3 regions of the Ensifer sp. SL37 genome follow, and region 2 is predicted to be linked to each of the others. Evidence: predicted binding sites of a transcription regulator. Region 2 holds the regulator's gene; each other region holds the start of a gene.

Evidence for each region. Region 2 encodes LexA, which represses DNA repair genes until DNA is damaged. Its sites were predicted from a motif close to TGTTCNNNNTGTGTTCNG; they were not measured.
Region 1: OVA00_RS17225 (DNA recombination protein RmuC) is a predicted target of LexA. The motif match lies at 1,645-1,662, and genes of this name have one in related genera.
Region 3: OVA00_RS37650 (DUF763 domain-containing protein) is a predicted target of LexA. The motif match lies at 3,698-3,715, and genes of this name have one in related genera.

The regions. Positions count from the first base shown of each region.
Region 1 covers NZ_JAPPRN010000006.1:1,051,621-1,057,279, forward strand. The annotation lists gene fmt (methionyl-tRNA formyltransferase) at 1-855, opposite strand, end outside; gene def (peptide deformylase) at 1,019-1,543, opposite strand; gene OVA00_RS17225 (DNA recombination protein RmuC) at 1,695-2,888, shown strand; gene OVA00_RS17230 (ribokinase) at 2,941-3,840, shown strand; gene OVA00_RS17235 (methyl-accepting chemotaxis protein) at 4,199-5,659, shown strand, end outside.
Region 2 covers NZ_JAPPRN010000006.1:3,641,847-3,647,505, reverse strand. The annotation lists gene OVA00_RS29940 (thermonuclease family protein) at 158-892, shown strand; tRNA gene OVA00_RS29935 (tRNA-Cys) at 1,045-1,118, shown strand; gene OVA00_RS29930 (hypothetical protein) at 1,316-1,657, shown strand; gene lexA (transcriptional repressor LexA) at 1,746-2,468, opposite strand; gene OVA00_RS29920 (hypothetical protein) at 2,705-2,956, opposite strand; gene OVA00_RS29915 (hypothetical protein) at 3,343-3,957, shown strand; gene OVA00_RS29910 (hypothetical protein) at 4,085-4,678, shown strand; tRNA gene OVA00_RS29905 (tRNA-Ala) at 4,832-4,907, opposite strand; gene adhP (alcohol dehydrogenase AdhP) at 5,285-5,659, shown strand, end outside.
Region 3 covers NZ_JAPPRN010000007.1:1,155,226-1,160,884, reverse strand. The annotation lists gene OVA00_RS37665 (phosphotransferase family protein) at 302-1,126, shown strand; gene OVA00_RS37660 (hypothetical protein) at 1,510-2,235, shown strand; partial or broken gene OVA00_RS37655 (PQQ-dependent sugar dehydrogenase) at 2,259-3,595, opposite strand; gene OVA00_RS37650 (DUF763 domain-containing protein) at 3,757-5,049, shown strand; gene OVA00_RS37645 (hypothetical protein) at 5,132-5,629, opposite strand.

The DNA of each region.
Region 1 (5,659 bases), 2.6 Mb from region 2:
CAGGCGGGTGAGCCGAACGGCGCCCTCGGCGCAGGCAATCGTCAGATTATCGTCGAGCACCGTGCCGGCCTCGGCCTCGCCGGAAGCGGGCTCCGAGTTCAGAACCTTGATGCGCTCCGGCCTGCCGGCGATCTCAAGTTCGAACCAGGCGCCCGGAAATGGCGACAGGCCGCGGATATGGTCGTGGACCTCGCGGGCGGGACGGGCGAAATCGATGCGGGTTTCCGTTTTGCTGATCTTCTGGGCGTAGACGACGCCGTCCTCGGCCTGGACCGTCAGCGGCAGATCGTCGGCCTCGAGTTTTGCCATCGCTTCCCGCATCAGACTGGCGCCGACCTGCATCAGGCGATCGTGCAATTCGCCCCCGGTCATCGTCTCGCCGATCTGAACCGTCTTGGTGAGGGCGACCGGGCCGGTATCGAGCCCCTTTTCCATCTTCATCACCATCATGCCGGTCTCATGATCGCCGGCCATGATCGCGCGCTGGATTGGGGCTGCACCGCGCCAGCGCGGCAGCAGCGAGGCGTGGCCGTTGTAGCAGCCGAGCTTGGTGCCGGTGAGGATGGCCTCGGGCAGAAGCAGGCCATAGGCGACGACGACGGCGACGTCGGCGTCGAAATCACGGAAGGTCTGGCGGTCCGCCTCGTCCTTGAAGTTGACCGGCGTCAGCACCGGAATGCCCAGAAGCTCGGCCGCCTGGTGCACCGGCGATTTCTGCAGATCGAGCCCGCGGCGGCCACCCGGCCGCGGTGGCTGGGTGTAGACGGCGACGATCTGATGACCTGCCTCGGCAAGTGCCGCCAGTGTCGGCACCGAAAATTCCGGTGTGCCCATGAAGATGATGCGAAGCGACAAGGCGGTAACTCCGTCCTTTCAGATCACTTCATGCGGGGAAACGGCGAAATGATCTCATTCTCTAAAAACAGGACAATTCCAGGAAAGCCGTTTCACGCTCTTCCTGGAATGTTCAATGGGTTCCCGCCTTCAAAATTTCGCGTGATCTACCGCGATCGAAGGCTCAGATCGCCTTTGCGCCGCGCGTCTTGGCAGCCTTGGTGAACTTGCGGATCACCATGTCGCGCTTGAGCTTGGAGATGTGGTCGATGAACAACACGCCGTTCAGGTGGTCGATCTCGTGCTGCAGGCAGGTGGCGAGCAGGCCTTCGGCCTCGATCGTCTGTTCCTTGCCGTCGCGGTCGAGGTGCTTGACGGTGATGACGGCGGGGCGCTCGACCTCGGCGTAGTAGTCAGGGATCGACAGGCAGCCTTCCTCGTAAACCGAATAGGTGTCGGACGAAGCGACGATCTCGGGGTTGATGAAGACAAGCGGCGTCTTCTCGTCGCCCTCTTTCGAAACGTCGAGCACCAGCATGCGCCTGGCGACACCGATCTGGATCGCGGCAAGGCCGATGCCGGGGGCATCGTACATGGTTTCGAGCATGTCATCGGCCAGACGGCGGACGTCCGCGTCGACGGTTTCGATCGGCGTTGAAACCTGGCGAAGCACAGGATCGGGAAGGATGATAAGCGGCTTGATGGTCATGATGCTCCCATAGCCGATCTTTCCATCGACGCGCAAGGAAATTGCCTTGCCACCTGCGGCACCCGCTCGTCCCTCGTCGGGCGTTAACCGCCGCGCACATATGTTCTCGTTTTGATCTACACTTCGCGAGAGAATCTGTTAGGTTTGGCGCATGGAACCCGCGCCCCTTCCCTTCGCCCAGCCGTTGTTTTTCATCGGCACCCTGCCGATTACCCTGGGCCATCTGGCAATTGCCGCCGGCCTTGTGCTGGCTGTTGCCGGCCTGATGGCGCTCTCGCGCCGGCGCAATCCCCGCGACGACGAGCGGCAGGAACAGATGGCAATGCTGCTAGCAGCACAGACGGAGATGCAAGGGCGGGTCGCGGCCATGGCCGAGGTGTTCGGCGCCCGGCAGGCGGAGCTCAACCAGACACTCAGCCAGCGCATCGACGGCATGACCCATCGCATCGGCGCCTCGATCAGCGAGCAGACCAAGGCGACACACGAGAACCTGCGCCGGCTGCAGGAGCGCCTCGCGGTCATCGACACGGCCCAGAACAACATCCAGTCGCTCGCCAAGGATATGGCCGGACTTCAGGCGATTCTATCGAACAAGCAGACGCGCGGCGCCTTCGGCCAGTCGCGCATGGAAGCGATTATCGCCGACGGGCTGCCGATGGGGGCCTTCGAATTCCAGGCGACGCTGTCGAACGGGGTGCGGCCCGACTGCACCATCCGCATGCCGAACGGCCAGCCGCCGTTGGTCATCGACGCCAAATTTCCGCTCGAAGCCTGGAACGCGATGCGGGATGCTCCGACCCCGGAGCGGCGCCAGCAGATCGCCCAACTCTTTCGCCGCGACATGGAAACGCACGTGCGCGACATCGCCGGCAAGTACCTGATCCCAGGTGAAACGCAGGACACCGCCTTCCTCTTCGTACCCTCGGAATCGATCTTTGCGGAGATCCACGAGCATTTCGAAGCGATCGTGCAGAAGGCGCACCGCCAGCGGATCGTCATCGTCTCGCCCTCCCTGCTGCTGCTGTCGATCCAGGTGATCCAGGCGATCCTCAAGGATGCACGCATGCGCGAGCAGGCGCACCTGATCCAGGGCGAAGTCGCGCGGCTGATGGAGGATCTCGGCCGTCTCGATGAGCGCGTGCGCAAGCTGCAGGGCCATTTCGCCATGAGCCAGAAGGATGTCGAGGACATCCTCGTTTCCTCCAGCAAGCTCACCCGCCGCGGCGCCAAGATCGAGGCCTTAGAACTGCAAGCGGAAGGCGGCACACGGGACGCGGACGAACCACGTGCCGCGGTCGACAATCGGGTCGGGCAATTGCGCCTGCGGGTGGTTGACGAGGACTGAGGCTGTCGGGCACTCTCCGGGCCAATTCGCAAAGCCGACAGGATAGTTTCACATGATTACTGTTTTTGGGTCCATCAACATGGATCTGATCGCCACCACCGCACGCCTTCCGAAGCCCGGCGAAACCGTCGCCGGCACCAGCTTCTCAACCGCCGCCGGCGGCAAGGGCGCAAACCAGGCGCTGGCCGCACGGCGTGCCGGCGCGACGGTGCAGATGGCAGGCGCAGTAGGAAAGGACAGTTTTGCTGACGGCGCGCTCGAGCTGTTGAAGGGTGCGGGCACCGACCTGTCGTTGACCAAGACGGTCAGCGAGCCGACCGGCACCGCCCATATCCTCGTCGGCGGCGACGGCGAAAATGTCATCGTCGTCGTCGCCAGCGCCAATGCGACGGTCGATGAAGCCGATGCGGTGAAGGCCGTCGACGGCATGAAGCCCAGCGATACCTTGATGCTGCAGCTCGAAATTCCGGCCGCCTCGGTCGAGAAGGCGCTCACCGCCGCCAAACAGAAGGGCGTGCGTTCGGTCATCAACATCGCGCCGCTGACACCGGACGCAGCCCGCCTCGGCCGCATGGCCGATATCGTCATTGCCAACGAAACCGAATTCGAGCTGCTGGCCGGCAAGAGCGGTATCGGGAGCACTGAGCGCGAAGAAGCGATGAAGGCGCTGCACGCGGAGACCGGCCAGACGGTCATCGTCACGCTTGGCGCCGAAGGCGTGGTGGCCGTACATGAGGGCGAGATCCAGCGCGCCAAGGGCCTGAAGATCGAGCCGGTCGATACCGTCGGCGCCGGCGACACCTTCTGCGGTTATCTCGCAGCCAGCCTCGATGCCGGCATCGCCTTCCCCGACGCTCTGCGCCGCGCAGCAGTCGCCGGCTCTCTCGCCTGCCTGAAGAGCGGCGCCCAGCCCTCGATCCCGCTCGCTGCGGACGTGGCGTCGCGTCTCTAAATCCTGCGCGAAAAAGCACGCACTTGAGACGGGCGAAGTCGCCCGTCTCATTTTTCCCAGGCCCTGGCCCGCATAGATTTCACCCTCCCGACGGCCGCTTGCGCAATCCGGACAGCCGATGTCGCGGACATAAAACTTTGCGTGCAATTTTATGCAAGCGATGCGTAAAACAGCGTCCGTGTTGGCCCTATCTTAAGAATCTCCAGTCTATTCAGGACCGTGAGAAAACCGGCCGAAGCGCCTGGTCGTCTCCAACATGCCGGTCGGCATCTGACGCTCCATGATGGAGTTCACCCCCATTGCGAAATGCGTCCACCGCAGGTGAAAACCTGCGAACCTCCCAGCACGTGAGGATTTCATGTTCAAGTTCCAAGCCAAATCGCTGGCGACCAAACTGATCGCGGTGACAGGCGGCACGATCGCACTTGTCCTGCTTGCCTCGAATTTCGTTCTCATATCCCAGACCCAGGACCGCGTCGAAACGCTGGTCCTCGAACAGGCAGGCGGCGAAGCCCGCGCGATTGCCTCCGACATTGCCGGCGACATCGGCGAGCTTGCAAGTGCTGCCCGCTCGATGGCGGGCATCCTCGGCCGCGCACATGCCGAAAAGTCGCTGGAGCGCACCGGGGTGATCAACATCCTCAGGGCAAACCTCGAGCAGAACCCGTTCGCCTTCGGCAGCTGGTTCGCGGAAGAACCCAAGGCTTTCGATGGTCGCCAGGAAGACCTCGTCAACAACAAGGAACTGGGCGGTAACGACAAGGGCATCTTCACGCCCTACTGGTCGAAGAGCCGCACCAACGAAATCCAGTACTCCACTTTCGGCGCTGACTATGCGGCCGAGTGGTACAAACTCGCTGCAAAAAGCGGCAAGGGTGCAATCACCCAGCCCTACACCGCGCAGGACACCGACGTTCCGACCGCGATGAGTTCGATCGCCTACCCGGTCATGTCCGGCGGCAAGCTTCTCGGCGTCACCGGCGTCGACATTTCGCTCGCCTCGCTCGGCGATGGCCTCTCGAAGCTAAAGCCCTTCGACACCGGCCGCGTCTACCTGCTGTCGCAGACCGGCAAATGGCTGGTCGCGCCGATCCCGGACCTTCTGCTCAAGGAGTATGACGGCGAAGGCAACGAGGTCGTCAAGAACGCGCTCGCCTCCGGCAAGCCGGGCATCATCTCCAACCTCTCCTATGACGGCAACGAGCCCTTCGACCGTCTCGTCTATCCGTTCACTCTCTCGGGCGTGAACACCAGCTGGGTCGTGCTCGTCGACGTGCCGCGTACCGCGATCAATGCGCCGGTCAAGGATCAGACCTACATGATGATCGTCGGCGGCCTCGTCGTGCTCGGCGCTGTGCTGCTCGGTCTCTATCTCGCGGTTCGTGGTTTCGTGCAGAAGCCGCTGGCAAGCCTCGTCAAGGACGTGAACGATCTCAGCCATGGTGACTACACCAAGGCGATCGCCGGCCAGGATCGTTCCGACGAAACCGGTGAAGTCGCCAAGGCGCTCGAAGGCTTCCGCCATCAGCTTGCCGACACCAAGCGCCTCGAAGGCGAAGCCCGCCATGAGCGCGAACAGGCCGAGCGCGAACGCGGCCGCTCGGAAACCGAGCGTGCAGAATCGAGCGCGCTTCAGCGCGACATCGTCGCCCGCCTCGGCAAGGGTCTCTCGCATCTGTCGTCCGGCGATCTCGCATTCCGCATCACCGACGATTTCCCGGGCGAATACGCGCAGCTCAAGCGTGACTTCAACGCGGCGATGGAAAGCCTCGAAGAGACGATCCGCACCGTCAACCATTCGGTCGTCAACATCGGCAAC
Region 2 (5,659 bases):
GGCCGTCACGTACCAATTCCGAATCTCTCAACAAGGGCCGTGGCCGCGCAGGCGAATGACCGGTTCCTCGCGGTCTTCCCCTCTGTTGGGGTGCTTTCGAAAACTTTTCGGCAACCCATCAAACGCATAATGCGGTCTCGAATCAGGATGGGGACCGATGGCCAAAGCCACTACGAAACGTCGACGCCGCAGTTCGGGCCGAAGCACCAGCAAACAGGGCGGCATGGCGCCGTGGTATCTGGCCGCAGCGCTCACCCTTGGCGGCGTCATGGCCTACGACCATCGCGCCGAGTTGCGGCACTGGCCGGTGGTTTCGGATGTCATGGCCTTTGCATCGCGATCGGAAACGAAGCCGAAGCCTCAGCGCGCGGTTCCTGAAGCGCAGGAGCGCGTTGCGCAGCTGGCGGATAGGCACAAACCAAATCCGAAGCCCAACCCAGCGACGAAGGTTGTCCTGGCCGCCCCGGTGCCGTCGGTGAATGTCGGCGTCACGCCGCCAACCCCTCTCGTGCGGCCGAATGAAGAGGTGAAGACGGCATCCATCCGTACCGATCAGTTCTATTTTTGCGGCATTCGCAACGACAACTGCGTGATCGATGGCGCGACCTTCGTCTTCCATGGCGAGACGATCCGCGTCGCCGATGTCGATGCACCGCGAATCCGCCAGGCAAGCTGCGACAAGGAGCGTTCGCGCGGCTTCTACGCCAAGCAGCGCCTGCGCGAATTGCTGAATGCAGGCGACTTCAGGCTGATCTCGGCGGGAGGGCGATCAGATGCCAAGGCCGGCGAGAAACTGCGCCTGGTCACACGCGGTGACCAATCTCTTGGACGTGTACTCGTTTCCGAGGGGCTCGTGCGGCCGTGGGAAGGGCGCCCGACGCCCTGGTGCTGAGATCAGCTGGGAGACGATCGGCGGTCATCGTCGATCGTTCTGTGGAAAGTATCCGTCCTGCAATTCGACGGCGCGTTTTTCAGAAAATGCCTCTTGCGGTTTTTCGGCAATCATTCTAAATCCGCGCCAACGCTTGGTTATCCGAGCTGTGAGGCCTCGTGGCGGAGTGGTGACGCAGAGGACTGCAAATCCTTGTACCCCGGTTCAATTCCGGGCGAGGCCTCCAATAATCTCACCTCGTTAAATTTGGTTTGGCGTTCTGCCTTAGGGCAGCGCGGTAAAATTCGCGACACGTCCGCGCAAGCCACGTCTCCTATGCCTCCGTCGGATCTTATCGCTTCGGTGAATTCGGTAGAGGGGGAACGATGACTCCGCTGAGATCAACCGCATCGGTAGCGTCCGTCAACATTAAGAACGGAGGCAATGGCATCAATGAAAAAGAGACTGATCCTGACGGCGTTGGCGTGTTTTGCGGCGACCGCTATTGAGGCGCGCGCGGACGACCTGGTTTTCCAGCTGAAGAACAACACCGGCGCGGTACTGACGAATTTCTATACGTCGCCGGTCGGCGTCAATGAATGGGAAGACGATGTTTTCGGTCGGCAGGTCCTTAACCCCGGCGAGAGCATGGAGATCACCATTGCCGACGGGCGGGACGTCTGCAAATACGACATGCGATTCGAATTCGAGGAAGGCTCGGCCCTCGATACGACCGAGGACACGCAGGATCTCTGCGAACTCGGCGAATACACGATCCACGAATAAGCGATCTGGATTTCAGGTCGCCTTAAATGGAAAGAGCCTCGCCACTTTCAGTGGCGAGGCTCTTCTGATTCGGCGTTCTGCCTGGAATTCAATGGTAGCGGCGGATCAGCCCGACGAGCTTGCCCTGGATCTTCACGCGATCCGGTCCGAAAATGCGCGTCTCGTAGGCGGGGTTGGCCGCTTCGAGCGCAATCGACGCGCCCTTGCGACGGAAGCGCTTCAGCGTCGCTTCCTCGTCGTCCACGAGCGCCACGATGATGTCGCCGGGATTGGCCGAGTTGCCGTTGCGGATGATCACCGTGTCGCCATCGAAGATGCCGGCCTCGATCATCGAATCGCCCTTTACTTCGAGGGCGTAATGCTCGCCGCTGCCGATCATGTCGAGCGGAACGGTAATGTCATGGGTGTTGTTCTGGATCGCCGAGATCGGCACGCCGGCAGCGATGCGCCCCATCACCGGGACGGAAACAGACGTGCTTTCGGCGACCGGCGCCGGCTTCGGCGTGGCAGGAGCGGCGGCCGGCGGCTTTCCGAGGCTGCCCTCGATCACGCTCGGCGAGAAGCCCCTGCGCGGCTGTTGCTGGCCGGCGGCGTAGGCTTCCGGAAGCTTGATGACTTCGAGCGCGCGTGCCCGGTTCGGCAACCGGCGAATGAACCCGCGTTCTTCGAGCGCCGTGATCAAGCGGTGAATGCCGGACTTCGACGCCAGGTCGAGCGCATCCTTCATTTCATCGAAAGACGGCGGTACGCCCGACTCCTTCATGCGTTCGTGGATGAACAGAAGCAATTCCTGTTGCTTGCGGGTCAGCATGGCACGTCGCTCCAGAGGCGTGAAACAAATCAAGAACAGACACTATCTGTTCCATATGTGTTCCGCAAGTGCCTAAAACTCCGTGAATTCAGGCAATTGGCTGCTTCTGTGGGGGGCGATTGGTCACTTTTGCGGGAGCGGGGCGGTTTTCGGCGACGGTTGCGTCCCAAAACAGCGCCGGGCAGGTCAATCGCGCGCGTGATTCGAAAGAATCGCGGCTCTCTTCGCGGAGAGACTTAAGTCGCTTGCGAGGCCGAGCAGGCGTCTTCGAACTCCTTCACCGTTTCGGCGCTGTTGTCTTCCGGAAGCACTGCGTCGGCCGCATCGGTCGCAACGGGCGTATCGCCGTCATAAACGAAGGACTGGATGTAGAACGCGAGCGCGCCCTTCCAAACATTGCGTCCATCGATCTGATGGCACGGCACGGCCCGTTCGAAATCGGTCTGGAGTTCATCCACCGTCGCGGCACTGAGCTTGACGTCAGGCATATTGGGCGATGCGACTATCGAAGCGAGAAGCAGGGCGGCAAGCACGGTGATCGTCCACTTGATGAAGGGGTGGGACTACGGGTTGGTAAACGATGTGAACCGCGCTTTCGTTCCGAAGTCCAGCAAGCATGGCGATCACTCTGCCATGTTCAACAGCTCTTTGCCCGCAGGCTGTGGCTGATTTGCGCCAGCCGCTCCATCTCAAGCTCGTCTCGGCCGTTCTTCATGGACCGGCGCGGAGAATGCATCGGAGCTGCCAGCTTTCGCATCGGGCCTGGGGCGCGCAAAAATCCCTGCGGGGAAGGGCCTTCACCGTCTCGACAGGCCTCTAAAAAAAGATAACTTTGCGTGGATAGTGGGGTGGTTGCATGCATAGATTGTCGTTGGTGGTGCTCGGCCTGTTGCTCACGGCTGGAGCGGCGTCTGCCGAAGAAGGGCGTTCGAATATCTGGAAACGGATCAACGCCTGGACGGTGGGATCCGATCCTTCCCTGGGAGGCTCGTGTTACGCGGCGACGAGCTATGACGCCGGCGCTATCCTTCGTATCGGCTTTTATCCGCGGGGATCGACGAACCTGGCGTTTCTTTCGATCGGCAATGCCGAATGGAAATCAATCGAGCCGCAGCGGGAATACGATGTGGCCTTGCAGCTCGACCGTGGTCGTCAGTGGCCGGCCGTTGCGTTCGGTGTTGATCTGACCGGAGCCAAGGCCCTTGTCGTCAACTTTTCCAACACCGACTTCTTTACCGAATTCGTTCGCAAAAACACCTTGGCGCTGGCCTTCGAGGGGCGCGTCGTCGCGAGCCTCAGCCTGCGTGATTCGATGAAGGCGGTAAGCGAGATGTTCAAGTGCCAGGAGGCGGTGAGCGCCTTGATCCCGAATGGCGGTCAGGGAGCGGCGAACGATCCCTTTGCGGGCGCCGGTGGCAATGCGCCGAACAACGATCCCTTTGCCGGCGGCGGCCAGACCAAGTCGTCGAAAGATCCTTTCGCCATGTGATGGGCGCGTCCGCTTGCCGCAGAGAGGTGAATATTCCTAAAATATTGCCTGGGATCGGCTAGGCACCCTCGACAGTGACGGGGGGACCTATCAAAATGCGGGCAAACGGGGGTTTTGCATGCGTAGATTGCTGGTCGGATTGGTAAGCTGTCTGATCGCCGCGGGATCGGCCGCGGCTGAGGAGTCCGAAATCATCAAGTGGAAGGATGTCGACGGCTGGACCGTTGCATCCGACACCTCGATGGAGGGCTCCTGCTTCATCTCGTCGGTATTCGACGGCGGGGTCACCTTGCGCCTTGGGTTCTATCCCAAGGGCTCCGAGTCGCCGCTCTATATGAGCTTCGCCAGCGACGACTGGAGGTCGCTCGAGGTCGGCAAAGAGTACGACCTGACCTTCCGCTTCGACAAGACCGATCCCTGGAGCGCTTCGGCGACCGCTGCCGGTGATGCGAGCGGAAAGTTTCTGTTCGTGAACGTCACCGACGCCCAGTTCCTGACGGGCTTCGTGCGCAAGCGGGCCTTGGCCATCGCGTTTGAAGATCGCGTCATCGCAAATCTCAGCCTGCGCGGCACCGGCCCGGCGGCCGACGAGCTGATGAAATGCCAGCGGGCGGTCGACGAGATCATCGCCGACGAGGGCCGCAAGTCCAAGGAGAAGAAAGCCGACCCGTTCAGTGCACCGAGCGAGAAGCGATCGGCGCGGGATCCGTTCAGCCTCTGAAAACAGGTGGCCACGGGATCGGGCAGCGTTTCGCGAAGGCCGGACGGTGGCTTAGCATGGTGGTGTCCCCAGAGAGACTCGAACTGGCGATCTGCTGATGACAAATCAGCCGCTGTTCCGATACCTCGGCAACCGGGCACCTACTGATCGTTTTGGTGGAGCCGAAGGGAGTCGAACCCTCGACCTCCGCAGTGCGATTGCGGCGCTCTCCCAACTGAGCTACGGCCCCGTAGCATTCAGTCAACACGACCGGCGCCGATCCTGTCAATACGCGCGCCAGCGCGCCCGCTCGAACGCCGTTGCACGATCTGCGTTGTTCGATCCGGCCGGGCGCCGAAGGCAGTCGGTCTCTGAACCGCTTCTGCACTCCACCCATTGTCGAACTCTGCCGGCGGGTTTACGCTGCAACCTGACGATGGCGCTACGTGAACTGCGTTGAAATGTTGGCGGTATACGCCAAGCAGGAAATGACGTCCGGGCACTGGCGGTGAGCGCCATGATGCTCGAGCCAATTACACGATTTTCGTATGTGAGATAGGCCCCTGCCGGCCCACTGTTCCCATAAGAAACCTCTCCGTGGCCCGGCGATTGGAGGAGGATTGGCAAATGGCTCAGGCGATGAAGGCAGCCGTCGTTCGGCAATTCGGCGCGCCCCTGACGATCGAGGAAGTGGCAGTGCCCACGCCGCAGCCGGGACAGATCCTGGTGAAATACGAAGCAACGGGCGTTTGCCATACCGATCTCCATGCTGCAAATGGCGACTGGCCGGTGAAGCCCAGCCCACCATTCATTCCCGGGCACGAGGGTGTCGGCTATGTCTCGGCGGTCGGCGCCGGTGTCAAAAGAGTGAAAGAGGGCGACAGGGTCGGCGTTCCCTGGCTTCACAGCGCCTGCGGCTACTGTCCGCATTGCCGCACCGGTTGGGAGACGCTGTGTGCGGCCCAGTCGAACACGGGATACTCGGTCAACGGGACATTCGCC
Region 3 (5,659 bases), on a different contig from region 2:
GCCGAAGAATGGGCCTCGATACTTTGTGAGGGGGCGGTTGCGCAGGTGCCAGGAGCACGAGCCCAACACCCCCCTTTAGCGGGCGTAGTATTTCAGCCAGCCCGTCGGCCACGGACTTCGTCTCGGTGTCGGTCTCCGGCCGTCATCGCGAAGAATAGCGGCTACAGAATTCAGACGTGCGGCCAGGGCCTGCCGGGTGGGATTGCAAAGGACGAACGCAGTGAAGGATCTATCCCTAGAGCCAATCGCGACCGCCTCCGTTGAGAGGGAAGTCGACGCCACTCGTGGCGGTACCGATGCGATGCCCCTTCAGAGGATCGTTGCGGAACTTGGCTTGCCATCCGAGCCTGCGGCTGTCCTGATCGGCTCGGGGCAGAACTCGGTGGCCTACGAGCTTGACGGCAGGATCCTTCGATTGCCGCGTCATTGCGGCGCTGAACGCGACCTGGTGCGCGAAGCCGCGGCGCTTCGCGCGGTGCGGCCGCTTCTCCCGGTGCCGGTACCTGATCTTGAGGTGCGCCGCATCGACGGCCAATTCGTCTCGCTGCACGCCAAGATCTTGGGGGAATCGCTTTCGGACCTGACCGGCCTGAGGATAGGCGCACAGAGGGTTTTGGCCGCGGATCTTGCCGCCTTTCTAAAGGCTCTGCATTCGCTCCCCATCGACAGCGTGGAGGCCGAGCCTGCCGAGGCGTCTTCATCCGAGTGGAATGGCCTTTTGGCGCAATGCGAAGCAGTGGCCTTTCCTCTGCTTTCGCCTGATGTCGTTACCGGTCTGCGGAAGCGCTTTTCCGACTTTTTAGCGACCTGCGACGCGCTTCCGCAGTGCCTTATTCACGGGGATTTTGGGACCGGAAACATTCTCGTCGATCGCGGCAGACTTTCAGGCGTCATCGATTTCTCCGGCTGCGGCCCCGGCGACCCAGCTTACGATTTTGCGAGCCTCGCGGCAGGGCTTGGTGACCCGTTCGTCGACCTGGTGCTCGCGCACTTTTCCCCAGACACGGCGGCAAGGGATCGTATGGGTTTTTATCGAATGACCTTTCCGCTTCTCGACATTCTGTACGGCGTCGAAAACCGTGACCCGGAGACAGTCCGCGCGGGCGTGCACGCCTTTGCGGCGTAGTCCGCTCATCCTCTCACCGGGATTTGCTTCGGCCCACCTCATCCGAACGCGGTTCGATGTCCGCCATTGGGCGCGATGTGGACTTCGCGCCTCGGTTTACAGCATCGAAAAAAGCCGTTCGGCTCTCGTTTTTTTGCGCAATCGGGGAACAGCGGGCCAAGCCTATTCGTTGAGTGAGACGGGAGAATGTGTCGGAACGAGGAGGGGTTCGCGAAGCAATGTCGGGTGAGCCATCAAATCGCCCCGGTGCGTATATTTCGTTTCCCTACGACCGAACCATGCTGGGAGAGTTTCGACGGGCTTTTCCCCGGGCCATATGGAGCGATGATAGGCGCAATTGGTTTATTCCGGGCAAGACTGCCGACCGCCGGTTTACCAGATGGATGGACGGCCAATTGTCGGAACGAGATCCGTTCGGTGAATCAAAGGGCAGGGACGCTTACGACTTCGATCCCATCGGCAGTCCGTATCTGGAGGCAGGCGATGACCTTTGCCTGCGGACACCTTTCTCCCGCACCATCGTTGAGGAATTGCGACAGGTGCCGTGGGCGCGTTGGGATGACAATTCCAGGACGTGGCATGTTCCGTTCCGCTCCTACGAGGAATTGCGGAAACGGTGGCCTGTGATCGAAGCGGCCGCCCGCCGCAATGAACCGGATGCACGAAAGCAACGCCGACTTGCGTCGCGGGGGTCCGCCGAGGAATTGGAAGCGAGAAGTCGCAGCGTCGAACGGAGAAGACGGCGATATCCTGTTCCTGCGGTTTTTCCACCGCGGCTCGGGCGTGCCGTCTCCACTGAAACCTACGGCGTCATAATATTCATCGGGATTTCACAGGAGATTGTTCCTCGAACTTTCTCCTGCTCGTATCCATTCATGAACAATAGCCTGATGGAGTTTGTCTGGGCCTCCTGGCGGCCCACAACACTACCGGAATTGATCTCTGTATGGTCGGCACGCACCGGTCCCGATCATTGCAGCGGCTGGTGGCTTCCAGATCTGGAGGAATTGCGGGTTTCCAGGAAACAGGCCCGAACTCAAGAGCGCCGGCGCGCGGCATCCCGTTCTCATCGGGCGATTGCCGACGCGGGACGACCAAATGCACATTGATCGCTTTTGAAACAGGCAAAAGGTCATTCTCTGCTGACACGCCACACGACATTGCCGACATCGTCGGCAACCAGCAAACTACCAGTCTTATCGATTGCCACGCCGGCGGGGCGCCCCATGGCGCTGCCGCCTTTGCCGACGAACCCGGTGAGGACATCTTTTGGCCGGTACCGCTGGGCTTGCCATTCAAAAACGGGACGAAGATGACCTTGTAGCCGCTGGGTACGCTTCGGTTCCAGGAGCCATGCTGTCCAACGAATGCGCCGTTCGAATAGGTGGGGCCGAGCGACGAGCCCCTCGAGAACACCAGTCCCAATGATGCCGTGTGGGCGCCCAGCGCGTAGTCGGGCTTGATGGCCCTTGCGACGAGGTCAGGACGCTGCGGCCTGACGCGGGTGTCGACGTTCTGGCCGAAGTAGCTGTAGGGCCAGCCATAGAAGGCGCCATCGCGCACGGATGTCATGTAGTCCGGGACGAGATCGTCACCGAGTTCGTCGCGTTCGTTGACCGCGACCCACAGCTTTCCATTCTGAGGGTTCCAGGAGAGCCCGTTGGGATTGCGCAGGCCCGAGGCGAAGGGGCGCATGTGGCCGCTTGCCTTGTCGATCTCGAGCACGGCTGCACGGTGCCGTTCGACGGCCATGCCGTTTTCGGCAACATTGCTGTTGGAGCCGACCGTAACGTAGAGCTTGCGGCCGTCCGGGCTTGCGATCACATCCTTGGTCCAATGGTGATTGAGATCGCCGGCCGGTAGATCCGCGATCTTTTGCGGCGGCGCCGTGATCCGGGTCTGTCCGTTCGAATAGGGGAAGGCGACGAGAGCGTCGGTGTTGGCGACATAGAGCTTGCCCCGCGACAGCGTCATGCCGAAAGGCGAGTTGAGACCTTCGGCGAACGTGGTCCGCAGGTCGGCCACCCCGTCGCCATCGGTGTCGCGAAGCAGCGTGATCCTGTTTGCGCTTGGTGTGGCGGCGCCAGCGCGCTTCATGGCCGCGCTCATGAAGACCTTCTTCAGGCTGAAGCCCTCGTCGTGTTTGGCCGGAGCATTGCTTTCGGCCACCAGAACGTCACCGTTGGGAAGGACGCGCAGCCAGCGCGGATGGTCCAAATTCGTCGCAAAGGCGTTGACCTTCAATCCTTTGGCAGCGAGTGGATGTTCTCCGCCCCGCCACCCGGTCGCATCGGCGATGTTGACCGTCGGGATCACGGTTGGGCGTGGTTTTGGCAGAACCGGATCCGAACCGTATCCAACCTTGCCGGTGTTGCTCGCTGTCTGCCTGGCTGAGACGTTGGCGCAACCCGCCAGTAAAGCTGCGGTTAGGAGGATGACGACTGCCGCACACGGGAAACGGTTTTGCATTGGAAGGCCTCCGCAGGGATTGGCCCATCTCATCGTGACGCAACGGCGCCTCGCAACATTCCAACCACAAAACAGCAAGGGTTGCGACTTGTTCCCGGCGGTAGGAACGTTTGAAGAACTTTCCCCTGTCACAATGCCTGTAAGCGGCCTATAAGACACGAATGGTTCAGCGAGCTGGAAGTGCAGATCTCCCTCTTCATGGCGGCAGGGTTCCCCCGTGGCTCGGCGATCGCATGACGAAGCTCGGGACGATCATCGCCGAAGCCATCGTCATCGAATACGGCCGTGACGAGTTTCTGCGCCGTCTGGCCCATCCTTTCTGGTTCCAGTCCTTCGGCTGCGTCATGGGCATGGATTGGCACTCATCCGGCATCACCACCAGCGTCATCGGCGCTCTCAAGCGCGGTCTCGCTCCTCGTTCGCGGGATCTCGGGATAAGCGTCTGCGGCGGTCGCGGACGACATTCGCGGCAGACGCCAGACGAACTGATCGCCATCGGCAACCGCGTCGGCATCGATGGTGCCGGCCTTGCGGCCACCAGCCGGCTTGTTGCAAAGGTCGATAGTGCCGCGGTCCAGGACGGCTTCGACCTCTACCTGCACGGTTTCATCGTCGCTGACGATGGCAAATGGGTGGTGGTACAGCAAGGCATGAACGGCGATAAACGCCAGGCCCGGCGCTATCATTGGTTGTCGGAGGGCGTTTCCAGCTTCGTCGACTCTCCCCATGCCGCGATCGAGGGAAAAGGTCAGGGGGAAATCGTCAATCTCGCAGACAGACGGGCTGCCGCATCACGCCACGGGCAGCTTGAGCTTTTGGCATCGCTTGGGCCTGACCGAATTGTCCGGGAAGTCGTCGCTATGGATCCGAAGGTTAAACCGAAGGAGGCCGATCAGCCGTTGCTCCCACATCTCGTGATGCCGGCACATCACGACGTACGGGAGGAAAACGTCAACATGCGACGGCTGCATGCGACACTTTCTGCGGCTGCCGATCGCGGGCCGGAAGATTTCGAGCAGCTTTTGATGGTTCCGGGCGTCGGTGCCCGCACGGTCAACGCGCTCGCGATGGTGGCTGAAGTCGTTCATGGCGCGCCTTGCCGTTTCGCCGATCCGGCCCGGTTTTCGCTTGCGCACGGTGGCAAGGACCGCCATCCGTTTCCCGTGCCCCTCAAGGTGTACGACCACACGATCGCGGTCATGCGATCGGCCGTGACGAAAGCGCGGCTCGGACTTGGCGAGGAACTGGAGGCGCTGAAGCGTCTTGACGACCAGGCACGGCAGCTCGAAAGATACGCCACCGGCCCGGACCTCAAGGAAATTGTTGCCGGAGAGTTTCGCCACTCGCCCGAATGGGGCGGTCGCAGTGTGTTTGGATGGGAGGAGACTGGCGGATCGGCCGAGCAGAAGTCGCTGGAACCGACGCCGGCGAACGCTCACCGTCAGGCACGCTAGAAAATCGAGTGGCCGGCGCTGGTTCAGCGAGATGAGCTTCAGTCGAGGGGCGGGAGCGAGATATTCCTTGGGGAAGGATGCCTTAGCCGATCTTCTCTCCCACCTCCAATAGATAAGCGTCATAGCCGAACAACAAATCCTGGCTCAGGTCCTTGCCGTCGAACCGCGCTATAAAGTCGTCAAGGTCGGCCTGACGCGAGAAGCCCATCGCCATGGCAGACATGCTTTCGATGTCGCCCTCTTCGTCCTCGTAAGTCGCGCTCATCTCCAGGACACCCAACCGATCGAAGTTCGCTTGCATGTGGAATGAAAGCCAGACCAGGTATTCCAGCGGGTAGCCGGGATTCCTCCCGTATGTCACCACAAAGGGATAAGCTGAACGGAACCGGCTGGCCAGAACTTCGCCATCGGTGGCAAAGACGAGCAGATCGCTATCCTCATCGAGGTTGTGAAGTTCGATTGTCAAATCATGCTTGCGCAACGCAACGTAGCCGCCAAGTTGGTCCCACGGCAAGGAAGTCAAGATGATCTCGCGCCATCGTGTGATGGCGACATCGAGATCGGTGCGGACCAAGAACATGAAGAAACCCTACAGCGTCACGACACAATC